DNA from 3 places in the Streptacidiphilus albus JL83 genome. Region 3 is predicted to be linked to each of the others. Evidence: riboswitches for the same ligand, from Rfam matches in the RefSeq annotation. Region 3 holds a riboswitch; each other region holds the start of a gene.
The links. A riboswitch is a leader RNA that binds a small molecule or an ion and turns the genes downstream of it on or off. The one in region 3 is predicted to bind S-adenosylmethionine.
Positions count from the first base shown of each region.

Region 1: it holds a riboswitch for S-adenosylmethionine, as region 3 does, so the genes downstream of both, BS75_RS52010 (putative leader peptide) here and thrC (threonine synthase) in region 3, are expected to answer to the same signal.
Region 2: it holds a riboswitch for S-adenosylmethionine, as region 3 does, so the genes downstream of both, BS75_RS09370 (aminotransferase class V-fold PLP-dependent enzyme) here and thrC (threonine synthase) in region 3, are expected to answer to the same signal.

Region 1 covers NZ_JQML01000001.1:8,896,137-8,900,955, forward strand. Annotated here, with positions in the region: gene BS75_RS38605 (NADH-quinone oxidoreductase subunit B family protein) at 1-706, opposite strand, end outside; gene BS75_RS38610 (flavin reductase family protein) at 914-1,429, opposite strand; gene BS75_RS48845 (hypothetical protein) at 1,426-1,596, opposite strand; gene BS75_RS52365 (putative leader peptide) at 1,730-1,867, opposite strand; SAM riboswitch class IV at 1,971-2,081, shown strand; partial or broken gene BS75_RS52010 (putative leader peptide) at 2,173-2,250, shown strand; partial or broken gene BS75_RS43695 (amino acid ABC transporter permease) at 2,439-3,454, shown strand; gene BS75_RS38620 (amino acid ABC transporter ATP-binding protein) at 3,451-4,224, shown strand; gene BS75_RS38625 (transporter substrate-binding domain-containing protein) at 4,326-4,819, shown strand, end outside.
Region 2 covers NZ_JQML01000001.1:2,161,228-2,166,046, reverse strand. Annotated here, with positions in the region: gene qcrC (cytochrome bc1 complex diheme cytochrome c subunit) at 1-525, opposite strand, end outside; gene ctaE (aa3-type cytochrome oxidase subunit III) at 632-1,252, opposite strand; gene BS75_RS09380 (DNA-binding transcriptional response regulator) at 1,596-2,018, shown strand; gene trpD (anthranilate phosphoribosyltransferase) at 2,127-3,197, shown strand; SAM riboswitch class IV at 3,272-3,407, shown strand; gene BS75_RS09370 (aminotransferase class V-fold PLP-dependent enzyme) at 3,462-4,819, shown strand, end outside.
Region 3 covers NZ_JQML01000001.1:4,229,868-4,234,686, forward strand. Annotated here, with positions in the region: gene BS75_RS18165 (cold-shock protein) at 311-511, opposite strand; gene BS75_RS18170 (MoaD/ThiS family protein) at 1,142-1,420, opposite strand; gene thrC (threonine synthase) at 1,500-2,798, opposite strand; SAM riboswitch class I at 2,816-2,949, opposite strand; gene BS75_RS18180 (glucosyl-3-phosphoglycerate synthase) at 3,118-4,128, shown strand; gene BS75_RS18185 (alpha,alpha-trehalose-phosphate synthase (UDP-forming)) at 4,207-4,819, shown strand, end outside.

The DNA.
Region 1 (4,819 bases), 4.7 Mb from region 3:
GGTCGCAGCCCTCGTGGACGGTCGCGCCGAAGAGCCAGGACGGCCGCAGGTGCTCGTCCAACGGGATCATCGGAGCCGCACCGGTCGCCTGGTGGAGCAGGTAGACCAGGGTCTCCGAGAAGTTGTCCGGCTGGATCGGGCAGCCCGGAACGCAGACGATCGGGATCCCGGCCTTGGACTTCCAGTCCCAGCCCAGGTAGTCGGGCACACCCATGGCGCCGGTCGGGTTGCCGGCCATGGCGTGGATGCCGCCGTAGGCGGCGCAGGTGCCGATCGCCACCACGGCCAGCGCCTTGGGCGCGAGCCGGTCGATCCACTCGCTGGTGGTGATCGGCTGGCCGGTCTCGGGATCGTCGCCGAAGCCGCACCAGTAGCCCTCGGGCTTGATCGCCTCATTGGGGATCGAGCCCTCGATGACCAGGACGAAGGGGTCGATCTCGCCCCGCTCGCCCTTGAAGAACCACTCGATGAAGTTGTCCGCCCCCTGGACCGGACCGCACTCGAAGTCGATCAGCGGCCAGTGCACGGCGATCTTCGGCAGACCGGGCAGCACGCTGAGCGCGATCTCCTCGATGCTGGGCTGGGTTGCCGCGGTCAGGGAGACCGAGTCTCCGTCGCAGCTCAGCCCGGCGTTGATCCACAGGATATGGATCGGTGACTCCTGTTCGGCGACGGGATCGGCCGCCACCGGGGACGGTGCATTCATGGGGATTCCTCCTCGGGGAGGCGTGGGACAAGACCCGCATGTCAGGCACCAGCGTGCTGTGCGCAGCCGTCCGGTGCCGCGTCGAAGGGGGCCGAACCGGTGACGCGGCCGTCGGGGGAGGCGCCGGGCGCAGACAGAAGCCCCCGGCGGCGGCCGCTCGGGGAGAGCGGCCACCGCCGGGGGCGGAGCGGACGTGGGGCGGGCGGGTCAGGCGGCTTCGAGCCGGCGGAAGCCGCCGGAGTGGAAGACCAGCGGCGGAACGGTGGCGTCGGCGTCCAGCCAGTGCACCCGGAGCAGGACGATGTCGTGGTCCCCGGCCCGGATCAGCTGCTCGACGCTGCAGTCCAGCCAGGCGCTGGCGCCCTCGACCAGGACGGCGCCGTCGCCGGTGGCGCGCCAGTCCACCGAGGCGAACCGGTCGGTCCCGCGCCCCGCCAACTCGCGGCAGGCCTGCTCCTGGTGCGCGCCGAGGACGCTGACACCAAGTCGGCTGCTGCCGCGCAGCGCCGGCCAGGTGGAGGAGGTGTGCGCGATGCAGACCGAGACCAGCGGCGGGTCCAGCGACACCGAGGTGAACGAGTTGGCGGCGATGCCCACGGGGGCGCCGTCCACCAGTGCCGCGAGCGCGGTCACGCCGGTCGGGAAGGCGCCGAAGACCCGCCGGAGCTCGGTCGGGTGCAGGGCCTGGTGGACCGCCTCGGACACCGCCTGGCGCACGGTCATCGGGTCACCCGGCCGGTGCTGCCCAGCTCGACCGACACCGGTCCGTGGTCGGTGAGTTCGAGGGCGGGTCCGGATCGACGGCCGGTCGGTGCGGCGGCGACCGGCTGGGCCGGCTCCGGGGTTCGGGACCGGCGCCCGGGGTTGCCGGCGAGGACGACAACGCTCACGGCGTTCTCCTTCAAGGCGTGCGGAAGCGCTCGCACCGCGTGGACGCGGGAGCGCGGAGAGCTGGGGACGGTGCCCGTGGCCGGGGGTGCGGCGGCAGCGGCGTCGGTGGGGCCGGCGAGCGGGGCCGCGGGCTCAGGCAACCGGACAGAGAGCGCTGGAGCTGCGCTGGAGGTCGATGTGGCGTCGCGAGTAGCTGCCGACGGAGCGATGCACTGCGGGTCCCCTCCTGCTGCGTACTCGCGGCTGCGGGCTGCCCGGCCCCGGCCTCACCCTGGCTTCGCCTCACCGTAACTCCGGCCCGGCTTCGAACACAATCCCTCACCTGCTGGGACGGGCATTGCCCAAAGTCCGCCGAGCCGTTAGCGTGAGCCCTGGTTATGAGCGTCAGCGACAAGCCCTGGTTGGCTGACCAGCAACCCTCGTCCGCGGTGGGGTGCTCCAGGTGACGACCCGACAGGACAGCTCCGTCCTGTAAGCGCGAGGCCCGCAGGGGCCCGAGGGCCGGGAGGTGATCCGCGATGCAGGCACGACGCCCCGTCCATGGCGGCGCCCCGCGGCCGCGCGGGTTCTCCCGGCTCATGGTGGCCCGTCTGCATGTGGACCTGCTCCGGGTGAGCAGCGCGCTGTGTCCGAGGACCGCCCCGGTCCGCTGACCCTCCCGGTCGGCCGATCGCTCCGGCGCCGGTAGGCGCCGACCCCCCTTCCCGCAGGCCCGCTCCGGCCCGCGACCTCGTGGTCGTGCCGTGGCGGCCCGGGTCGACCATGCCCTCATCCCGCACACCGCCGCGCCGGCGCACCTCGGCGCGGCGCCGTGCACCCCTGGGACGGAAAGCACACCACCATGAGCAGCCCCGACACTTCGGCGCGGACATCCGCCGCCCCGGAACCACCCCCGACGCCCCGGCCCGCCACGGTGACATCCGCCGGCCGCCCCACCGACGAGCAACTGCTGGGCGCGCGGCTGGTCCCGCTGCGCCGCCCGGGCGCTGGGCCGCCGCGCTGGCGCTGCTGGTGCTGTTCGCGATGCTGGTCCACACCGTGCTGACCAACAGCCGCTTCCAGTGGGGCACGGTCGGCGACTACTTCCTCAACGGCTCGATCCTGCAGGGGCTCGCGCTGACGCTCTGGCTCACCGCCGCGGTGATGGCCACGGGCTACCTGCTCGGGATCGGGGTGGCCGTGATGCGGCTGTCGCGGAACCCGGTGCTGACCTCGCTCAGCTTCGGCTTCGTCTGGCTGGTCCGCTCCGTCCCGATTCTGGTTCAGCTGCTCTTCTGGTACGAACTCGCCTCGCTCTACCCGCAGTTGTCCTTCGGCATCCCGTTCGGCCCGGAGTTCGCCACGGTCCGGACGGCGCACCTCTTCAGCGGTGTCCTGGCCGCATACGTGGGACTGAGCCTGGACGTCGCGGCCTTCTCCTCGGAGATCGTCCGGGGTGGCATCCTCTCGGTCGACCCCGGGCAGGCCGAGGCCGCCCAGGCGCTCGGCCTCGGCAGGGCGCGGATCCTGCGGCGGATCGTGCTGCCGCAGGCGATGCCGGCCGTCGTGCCGGCCTCCGGCAACCTGCTGATCGGGATGCTCAAGGCCACCTCGATCGTCAGCGTCATCGCGGTCCAGGACCTGCTCTACTCGGCACAGTTGATCTACAATCAGAACTTCCTGATCGTCCCGCTGCTGCTGGTCACCACCCTCTGGTACATCATCCTGACCACGGTGCTGTCGATCGGTCAGTTCTACGTCGAGCGCCACTTCGCCAGGGGCCGCCGACGCACCGCCGACCGGGGCTTCTGGCAGCTCTTCCGGGGCAACGTCCCGCTGCTCGGGCGCGGCGACGGCAAGTTCGCGGGGCTCTCATGAGCGCCGCCGACGCAGCGCTGGTGCGGATCAGAGGGCTGCGGAAGAGCTTCGGCGCCCAACCGGTGCTGGACGGCGTCGACCTGGACGTGCGCCGGGGCGAGGTCGCGGTCCTGCTCGGACCCTCGGGAGCGGGCAAGTCCACCCTGCTGCGCAGCGTCAACCATCTGGAACGGCCCGACGCCGGCTTCGTCGAGGTCGGCGGGGAGATCATCGGCTACCGCCACCAGGGCGGCAGGCTGCACGAGTTGGGGCACCGGGCGATCACCCGGCAGCGGGCCCGGGTCGGGATGGTCTTCCAGCAGTTCAACCTCTTCCCGCACCTCACCGTGGTGGAGAACATCATCGAGGCGCCGGTGGCGGTGCACCGGGTGCCGCGGAAGCGGGCCACGGCCACCGCCCTCGGGCTGCTGGAACGGGTCGGCCTGGGCGGCCGGGGTTCCGACTACCCCCGGCAGCTCTCCGGCGGCCAGCAGCAGCGCGTCGCGATCGCCCGGGCCCTCGCCATGGAACCCGAGCTGCTGCTGTTCGACGAGCCCACCAGCGCGCTCGACCCGGAGCTGGTCGGCGAGGTGCTCGCGGTGATGAAGGACCTCGCCGACACCGGGATGACCATGATCGTGGTGACCCACGAGATCGGTTTCGCCCGCGAGGTCGCCGACACCGTGGTCTTCCTGGACGGCGGCCGGATCATCGAGACCGGGCCGCCCGCCGAGGTGCTGGACCGCCCGCGGCACGAGCGCTCCCGCGCCTTCCTGGCGGCCGTCCTGTGACCGCCCGACCGGCGGTCTGACCCCGGTCCACCGCCGACAGCGCCATCTCCCCACCACCCCCTTGCCCGGTGACGCCCGGTCACCCCTCGAAAGGAACCACCGTGACAACCGACGGAAGCCGTCCAGTCCGCCGCCACCTCCCGCGCCCGGCCCTCGCCGCCGCCACGGCCGCCGCGCTGCTCACCGTGCTCACGGCCTGCGGCTCGGGCACCGCCGCGACCTCGGCCGCCGCCGGGTCGACCGGGTCCGCCGGGTCCGGCGGCTCGACGGCCACCGCCATCCCGACCCAGGACGTGGTCTCGACGGTCAAGGCCGACCCGGCGCTGGCGGCCGAGCTCCCGCAGGCGGTCCGGAGCCGCGGCAGCCTCATCCTCGGCACCACCCAGGCGGTCGGCACCTCCGGGCTGCCGCATGCCGGCACCGACGCCTCCGGGCAGACCGTCGGCCTGGACGTCGACCTGCGCAACGCCGTGGCCAGGGTGCTCGGCGTCGACTGGGACGTGCAGTACGGCACCTTCCCCACCGTCATCCCCGGGGTGCAGAACGGCAAGTTCGACGTCGGCCAGGACAACTTCGGCGCGACCAAGGAGCGTGA
Region 2 (4,819 bases), 2.1 Mb from region 3:
TTCCAGCGTCGGCGCGTACTTGCCCTCGGAGAGGGCGCCGCCGGAGCCCGCGAAGTTGTGGCACTGCGCGCAGTTGGTGCGGAACAGCTCCCCGCCCGCGGCCACGTTGCCCGCGGCGTACTGGTTGGCCGTCGGGATGGACGGGCCGGCGCCGAGGGTGGAGATGTACGCGGCGAGCTGGTCGATCTGAGCCTGGGAGTAGATGACCTTCTTGGAAGGGATCTGCGGACCCGGCTGCTGCGCCGGCATCCGGCCGGTGCCCACCTGGAAGTCCACGGCCGCGCCGCCCACACCGACCAGCGTCGGGCCGTCCTTGGTGCCTTCGCCGCTGAGGCCGTGGCAGCTGGAGCAGCCGACCTGGAACAGCTTCTTGCCCTGTTCCACGGACAGCGACTGGCTGGTGTCGGCCTGCGCGCTGCTGGTCGGCGCGAACGCGGCGTACAGCCCCCCGGTGGTCGCCAGCGCAAAGAGTAGGACGACGAGCGCTGCCAGCGGGTGGCGCCGTCGTGCGGAGAGCTTTTTCACGGATTAACCCCGGTGTGAGGATCAGGAGCGTCTGGAGTCTGGTTGACCGTCAGGTCGGTCTGTGGGGACCGCCCGGCGGTGCGCCGAGGGGACGGTCCGACCCTGCCTACTTGATCAGATAGATGGTCGCGAAGAGGCCGATCCAGACCACGTCGACGAAGTGCCAGTAGTACGACACCACGATCGCCGCGGTCGCCTGCTCGTGCGTGAACCGCTTGGCGGCGTACGTCCGTGCGAGGACCAGCAGGAAGGCGATCAGACCACCCGTCACGTGCATGCCGTGGAAGCCGGTGGTCAGGTAGAACACCGAGCCGAAGGGGGACGAGGACAGGGACAGGTGGTCGGTCTTGACCAGGTCCGTGTACTCGTAGATCTGACCGCCGATGAACATCGCGCCCATGATGAACGTGGTGATGAACCAGGCCCGGAGCTTCTTCACATCGCCGCGCTCAGCAGCGAAGACACCCATCTGGCAGGTGAAGGAGGAGAGCACCAGGACCGTGGTGTTCACCGACGCGAAGGGAACGTCGAGGACATGGTTCTGGGAATGCCAGTAGGCCGTCCCGGTAACCGAACGGAGAGTGAAGTACATCGCGAAGAGGGCCGCGAAGAACATCAGCTCGGATGCCAGCCAGACGATGGTTCCGACGCTGGTGAGGTTCGGCCGGTTGACCGATCCGTGTGCGTGCCCGGTTTCTACTGCAGTTGCTGTCGCCACGACCGACATTATGTCGGTCGCTTATTCCGCCCTCACCTCGGGGGGTGTACCTCGGTGTGTCCGGCTTGTGACGTACCCTCCGACGGACCGACGACCAGGTGGGTAGCCCGAATGGCAGGGGACCGGAGGGCTTTGGGGCCCTGCCGCGACAGGCCGCCGGGTCGCCCGAAATGGTGAACCCCGAGCGGCCGGACGGCTGCGGTCGGCGGACGGCGGGCCGAAAAGCCGGGGGTGGGGCCGGACGGCGGAGGGAACACGGCGCGCGGAGGGCCCGCGGCCTGCTGTTGAGGCGTCAGATACCGGAGTAGCATCCGCGCAGACGCCGAAGTGGTCCCGATCACACCCCAGGGGGATGCGGACGATGGCACTGAACGTTCTTGTCTACAGCGACGACCGCAGCACGCGCGAACAGGTCAGGCTCGCGCTCGGCCGGCGGCCGGCCGCCGACCTGCCCGAGGTCCAGTACTTGGAGTGCGCCACCTCCCCGGCCGTGGTCAAGGCGCTGGACGCGCACGCCAAGGGCAGCGCCCGGCTGGACCTGGTGGTGCTGGACGGCGAGGCGACCCCGGTCGGCGGGATGGGCCTCTGCCGCCAGCTCAAGGACGAGATCTACGGCTGCCCGCCGGTGCTGGTCCTGATCGGCCGTCCGCAGGACTCCTGGCTCGCCGTCTGGAGCCGGGCCGACGCGGCGATCGCGGCGCCGGTGGACCCGGTCGCCCTGGCCGAGACCGCGAGCACCCTGCTCCGGGCGGAGCGGGCGCGGCTGGTCGGCTGAGTCCGGCGGGTGGACCGCGGATCTCGCCCTCTGGGCGGCTCCGCTGTGCCGCACTTTGCAGTCGCTAAGCTGGGGCCCTCCAAATATTACGACTGAGAGGCCACGGCCATGGCGAACGTGCATCCTGCGAACGGCGGCGACAACCCCGTGCAGGCTCGCTCGTGGCCGGAGGTCCTCGGCGCGCTGATCTCCGGCACCGACCTGTCGTCCGGCGACACCGCCTGGGCGATGGACCGGATCATGAGCGGCGAGGCCGGGGACGCGCAGATCGCCGCCTTCCTGGTGGGCCTGCGCGCCAAGGGCGAGACCGTCGAGGAGATCTCCGGCCTGGTCGAGTCCATGTACGCGCACGCCACCGTGATCGAGGTGCCCGGCCGCGCGGTCGACATCGTCGGCACCGGCGGCGACCGGGCCAAGACCGTCAACATCTCCACCATGTCGGCGATCGTCGCGGCCGGGGCCGGCGCGCTGGTCGTCAAGCACGGCAACCGCGCCGCCTCCTCGGCCAGCGGCGCCACCGACGTGCTGGAGAAGCTCGGCGTCAATCTCGGGCTGACGGCGCAGCGGATCGCCGAGGTCGCCGCCGAGGCCGGTATCACCTACTGTCCGGCGCCGGTCTTCCACCCCTCGATGCGGCACGCCGGCTCCACCCGGGTCGCCCTGGGCGTGCCCACCGCCTTCAACCTGCTGGGGCCGCTGACCAACCCGGCCCGGGTCGGCGCCAACGCCGTCGGCTGCTTCGACACCCGGATGGCCGGCCTGATCGCCGGGGTGCTCGCCGGGCGCGGCTCCTCGGCCCTGGTCTTCCGGGGCGACGACGGTCTCGACGAGCTGACCGTCACCGGCACCTCCACCGTCTGGCAGGTGCGCGGCGGCGAGGTCCACCGGACCGTCTTCGACCCGCGCGAGGTCGGCGTCGAGTACGCCCCGATCGAGGCGCTGCGCGGCGCGGACGCCGAGTACAACGCCGGGGTCGCCCGCCGGGTGCTGGCCGGGGAGCGGGGGCCGGTGCGCGACGCGGTGCTGCTCAACTCGGCCTCGGCGCTGGTCGCCCTGGACCAGACCGACGCCCCGCTGGCCGAGCAGCTGGCCGCGGCGATGAAGCGCACCGCGGAGTCCATCGACACCGGCGCGGCGGAGCAGGTGCTGGCCCGCTGGTCCGCCGTCACCCACGGCTGAGGGGCAGCGGCGCGGTCTCGGATGCCGGACAGGGGTTCACCCGAGGGGTGGACCCCGTGGCATACTGACGGACAGGTCACGAGTGACAGCACGCGGTTCGCAGAACCGCACCGGCCCTGGCTAGCTGTCCGGCAACCCTCCTTCCGTGGCGGGGTGCTCCCAGGTGACGACCGGGCCCTACGACGACCCGTCGCAGGGCAAGCGCGGATCCCCCCTTTTTCGGCGTAGCCAGGGATCCACTGGATGCCCTGGAGGGGTCTCGTCATGTCGACGCCGCTTTCTTTCAACAGTGCCGCAGCCAACACCACCGCCGCTGCCGACGCCGTCGCCTGTCCGCCGCTGGCCGTGCTCGGCCGCGACGTCGAGGTCCCGCTGGTCAGCGGCGAGAAGGTGACCTACGCCGCGCTCGACTACGCCGCCAGCGCCCCCGCCCTCCAGCGGGTCTGGGACGACGTCGCCGCCTACGCCCCGTACTACGGCAGCGTGCACCGCGGCGCCGGCTACCTCTCCCAGCTCTCCACCGACCTGTTCGAGCAGAGCCGGGCCACCGTCGCCGACTTCCTCGACCTGCGCGCCGACGACCAGGTCGTCTTCACCCGGGCCACCACCGACTCGCTCAACCTGCTGGCCGGGGCGCTGCCGGCCGGCACCCGGGTCTTCGCCTTCGAGACCGAGCACCACGCCTCGCTGCTGCCCTGGCGCAAGCACGGGCTGACCGTCAGCTACCTGCGCGCCCCGCGCTCGCCGGAGGAGGCGGTGGCGGCCCTGGACGCCGCCCTCGCCGAGGCCGGTGCCGAGGCCGGGGCGGGTCCCGCGCTGGTCTGCGTGACCGGCGCCTCCAATGTCACCGGGGAGATCTGGCCGGTCCGCGAGCTGGCCGCGACCGCCCACCGGCACGGTGCCCGGATCGTCCTGGACGCCGCCCAGCTCGCCCCCCACCACCCGGTGTCGGTGCGGGAGTTGGACGTCGACTGGGTCGCCTTCTCGGGCCACAAGCTGTACGCGCCCTTCGGCGCGGGGGTGCTGGCCGGCCGCAGCGACTGGCTCGACGCCGCCGAGCCCTACCTGGCCGGCGGCGGCGCCAGCCGCACCGTCGCCCGCGAGGCGGACGGCTCGGTCGCGGTCGAGTGGCACCAGGGCCCGTCCCGGCACGAGGCCGGATCGCCGAACGTCATCGGCGCCTACTCCATCGCCTCCGCCTGCCGGGCGCTGACCGAGGCCGGCTTCGACCGGCTGGTCGCCCGGGAACAGCAGCTGATCGCCCGGCTGCGGGCGGGGCTCGCGGACATCCCCGAGGTGCGGGTGCTCACCCTGTTCGGGGACGCCCACCCGCGCGTCGGCGTGCTCTCCTTCGTGGTCCAGGGCTGGAACAGCTCGCACTTCTCCGCCGCGCTCTCGGCCGAGTACGGCATCGGCGTCCGCGACGGACTGTTCTGCGCCCACCCGCTGGTGCGCACCCTGCTCGGCGGCGAGGAGGCGGCCCCGTCCGAGTGCGGGGCCCCCGAGGCCTCGCTGCCGGGGGAGCGCAGCCTCAACGCGATCCGGGTGAGCTTCGGCGCGGGGACCCCCGACGAGCACGTGGAGCGCTTCGTCGCCGCCGTGCGCGAGCTGGTCACCCAGGG
Region 3 (4,819 bases):
GTGGACCGCGCTGGCGCCCGCGACGGACGGACCCGGCCGGCGACGGTCACTTCCCGTCGCGCCCGGGGCCTCACCTACCCGGCCCGTTGTCACTCTCTACCTCAGAGTGCTAACGCCAATGATTAGCACTCGACCCCCTTGAGTGCAAGCGGCTCGGGGGGTGGCGCTGCGGGAGCGGGGCGGGAGCGGACGGCCAAAGCCGCCAGGCCCGCACCCCCGAAGGGTGCGGGCCTGGCGGAAGACCTGCGTCACTGCTTCGTTCGGAACGAGGCTCGGCCGGTCATGTCTAGTCAGCGATCACCCGACCAGGTCACACCACGCGGACCATGTCCGCCTGCGGACCCTTCTGACCCTGCGAGATCTCGAACTCGACTCGCTGGCCCTCTTCGAGCGACCGGTACCCGTCCATCTGGATCGCGCTGTAGTGGACGAACACGTCCGCACCACCGTCGACCGCGATGAAGCCGTACCCCTTCTCCGCGTTGAACCACTTGACGGTGCCCTGAGCCATTCCAAACTCCCCTATTACTGGCCCTTTCACGGTCCGCACTCCGCGGTCCGGGCCGGGCTACTGCGCGCTGCGCAACGCTCCGACCGACGCTGAATGTATCCACTCCGATGCCCTCTGCAACAGGGCATAAGGCGGTTAATTCTTGGAGGGTGTTATCGGACAGGTGCCGGCGAACGCCAACAAACCCGCGCAATACGGTCCGGACATAGCGGACCAGCAGGACAAAAAGAACTGTAAATTCTGACGCCGGGCCGCAGTCCGGCCGGGACTGCCGGGCCGGGGCGGGCAGGAGCGGCACGGGGGACCCGGGCGGCGGAAGCCGGGGACCCGGTGGGCGCGGCGCGGTTCGAACGTGGTGCCGGCGGTACAGGACCGGACAGCGGCCCGAAAGCGGCGTACGGAAAGCGACGGCCGAAAAGCAACGCTGCCCGAGCGGCCCTCGGCCACTCTACCGCTGTCGCGGAGCACCCGACGCCGCGCGGTGCTCCAGCACGCTCCGTATCGGAAAGAGGATCGGAACCTTCCGGTCCTATTGTGTGCGCCCTTTGCCGGCGCCCCGGAACAGCGGAACCGGGTCCCTGGGAATTCAGGGGACCCGGTTCCGGAATTACCTGCAGTTGCCGCCGGTGATCAGCAGCCGCCGGCCACGGCGGGAATGATCGACACATTCGCGCCGTCCGCGGTGGCCGTCTCCAGGCCGTCCGCGAACCGAACGTCGTCGTCGTTCACGTACACATTGACGAAACGGCGCAGCTTGCCGGTGTCGTCCAGGATCCGGCCGCCGATACCGGCGTGGTTGGCCTCCAGGTCGGCGATGACCGCGGCCAGGGTCGCGCCCTCGGCCTTCACCTCGGCCGCGCCGCCGGTGTAGGTGCGCAGGATGGTCGGAATGCGGACGGAAACGCTCATGCTCTAGCTCCTGACCTGACTTCGTTCGGAGACGGCTGCGGGCGCCGCGCTCCCTGATCGGTTCCCCCGCTACGCTCGGTCACCCGAGTCCGGCCTCGCGGAACGAGTCCAGGGTGGGGCGGATGGTGGCGGACAGGCCGGTGGTGGCCTCCACCGCGTCCAGCGTCTTCAGGCCGTCGCCGGTGTTCAGCACGACGGTCTCGGCGGCCGGGTCGAGCAGGCCGTTCTCGATGAGCTTGCGCAGCACGCCGACGGTCACGCCGCCCGCGGTCTCCGCGAAGATGCCCTCGGTCCGCGCCAGCAGCTTGATGGCGTCCACGATCTGCGCGTCGTCGACGTCCTCGACCGCGCCGCCGGTGCGGCGGCAGATGTCCAGGACGTAGGGGCCGTCGGCGGGGTTGCCGATGGCGAGGGACTTGGCGATGGTGTCCGGCTTCTGCGGGCGGATCACGTCGCGGCCGGCCTTGAAGGCGACCGACACCGGGGAGCAGCCCTCGGCCTGGGCGCCGAAGATCTTGTAGGGCTTGTCCTCGACCAGGCCGAGGGCGATGAGCTCCTTCAGCCCCTTGTCGATCTTGGTGAGCTGGGAGCCCGAGGCGATCGGGATCACCAGCTGGTCCGGCAGCCGCCAGCCGAGCTGCTCGCAGATCTCGTAGGCCAGCGTCTTCGAGCCCTCGCCGTAGTAGGGGCGGAGGTTGACGTTGACGAAGCCCCAGCCCTCGCCGGCCGGGTCGCCGATCAGCTCCGAGCAGAAGCGGTTCACATCGTCGTAGTTGCCCTCGATGCCGACCAGCTCGCCGCCGTAGACCGCGGCCATGACGACCTTGCCCTGCTCCAGGTCGTGCGGGATGAAGACGCAGGAGCGCAGCCCGGTGCGGGCCGCCGCCGCGCCCACCGCGCCGGCCAGGTTGCCGGTGGAGGAGCAGGAGAGAGTGGTGAAGCCGAAGGTGCGGGCGGCCTCGACGGCGATCGCGACGACCCGGTCCTTGAAGGAGTGGGTCGGGTTGCCGGAGTCGTCCTTGACGTACAGGCCGCCGGTGACGCCCAGCTCGCGGGCCAGGTTGTCGGCCTTGACCAGCTTGGTCCAACCGGGGTTCAGGCCGGGGTGCTCGGCCACGTCGACCGGGACCGGGAGCAGCGGCGCGTAGCGCCAGATGTTGGTGGGGCCCGCCTCGATCCGGGCGCGCAGTGCCTCGGGGTCGCCGACCGGCAGCTCGTAGGCCACCTCGAGCGGTCCGAAGCACTCGGTACAGGCGAAGTCGGGGGCCAGCGGCGAGCGCGCTCCGCACTCCCGGCAGGACAGGGCGACGGCGGGGCCGAAGGGCTGGTCGGTGGTGGGCGCGACGGGCGCGACGGGTGCTACGGCGGTGACAGCCATGATGGCGAGGCCCTCTCTCCTCATCTTCCCCGCGGCGTGTTCGCCGCAGGACGGAATTGGCACCTTCCCCACCAGCGCCGGTACGGCTTGTGCTGGCAGGAGGGTTGCCGGGACTTCAACGGGCCGTTCCCTCAGTCCCTCTGGATGAGCTCTATGGCGTCCGGTCGCGACCTGTCGGTCGGCGCCGGTGCGCATTTGTGCGTAAGACTGGGCACCCCCCGTGCAGCGGGCGTGCCGTGTCCCCAAGACTGTAACCGAAGCCCCCCGGCCGGATCACGATCGTCCGCGAGGCGAGACGCGGATCACCAAGAGGAGTCCTGTGCTTGACGAGGTCGCGGACTGGCTGCGCCGCCGCTCCTGGACGGCTGCCGACCGGCCGCTGTCGGACCTGCTGGCGGCCAAGCGGGCCACCGGCAGCACCGTCAGCGTGGTGCTGCCGGCCCTGGACGAGGAGGCCACGGTCGGCGGGATCGTCGCGGCCATCCGCCGGGACCTGATGGAGCGGTGCCCGCTGGTGGACGAGCTGGTGGTGGTCGACTCGGGATCCACCGACGGGACCGCCCCGGCGGCGGCCCGGGCCGGGGCCCGGGTGGTGCACCGCGACGCGATCCTGCCCCGGCTGCCGGCCGAGCCCGGCAAGGGCGAGGTGCTGTGGCGCTCGCTGCTGGCTACCGAGGGCGACATCGTCTGCTTCATCGACGCCGACCTGCGCGAGTTCTCCTCCGCCTTCGTCTCCGGGATCGTCGGCCCGCTGCTGACCGACCCGGGCGTGGCCTTCGTCAAGGCGATGTACGACCGGCCGCTGGACACCGAGACGGTGTCCATCCCGGCCGGCGGCGGCCGGGTGACCGAGCTGGTGGCCCGGCCGCTGCTGAACCTGCACTGGCCGCTGCTGGCCGGCTTCGTCCAACCGCTGGGCGGCGAGTACGCGGCCCGGCGCTCGCTGCTGGAGCGGCTGCCCTTCGCCACCGGCTACGGGGTGGAGCTGGGCCTGCTGGTGGACGCGCTGGAGCTGGCCGGGCTGGACGCCCTGGCCCAGGTCGACGTGGGCGTGCGGCACCACCGGCACCAGGACGCCCAGGCACTGGGCCGGATGGCCGCGACCATCTACCGCACCGCGCTGGACCGGCTGGCCAGGACCGACCGGCTGAAGGCCGCCGACGACCTGGTCACCCCGAGGCTGACCCAGTTCACCCGGACGCCGGAGGGCTTCGCCCCGACCACGGTCGGGATACCGGGCCTCGACCGCCCACCCGTGGTCACCCTGCCCGAGTACCGCTCCACCGGGCACCGGCGGCAGAACGCGGGCCCGAACACCGGTGGACGGTAGTACGAATACTGAACACCCGTGCAGCAACCGCCCGGACGGCGGGTTTGGCCCCCTCCCCGCAAGGCAAGGCTCTCAACCATGGTCGAAGCAAGCCCGGCACGGATCCTGCTCGCCTCCAACCGGGGGCCGGTCTCCTACAGCATCGAGGACGACGGTGAGCTCACCGCGCGCCGCGGCGGCGGCGGACTGGTGTCCGGGCTGTCCGCGATCGGCGAAGAGGTGGACTCGGTCTGGGTCTGCGCGGCGTTGTCCGAGGGCGACCGCGCCGCCACCCGGCAGGGGCTCACCGACCCCTCGGTCCGGATGCTGGACATCGACGCCGGCACCTTCGCCCGCGCCTACAACGGCATCGCCAACTCGACCCTCTGGTTCGTCCACCACCTGATCTTCAACACCCCGACCACTCCGGTCTTCGGCGCCTCCTTCCGCCGCGAGTGGGCCTCCTACCAGGCCTACAACCGGGCCTTCGCCGAGGCGCTGGCCGAGGCCGCCACCCCCGGCGCCACGGTGATGGTCCAGGACTACCACCTCTCGCTGACCCCCCGGCTGCTCCGCGAGCTCCGCCCCGACCTGCGGATCGGCCACTTCTCGCACACCCCCTGGGCCCCGCCGGACTACTACCGGCTGCTGCCCGACGACGTCGCCGCGCAGGTGCTGGCCGGCATCCTCGGCGCGGACCGCGCCGGGTTCC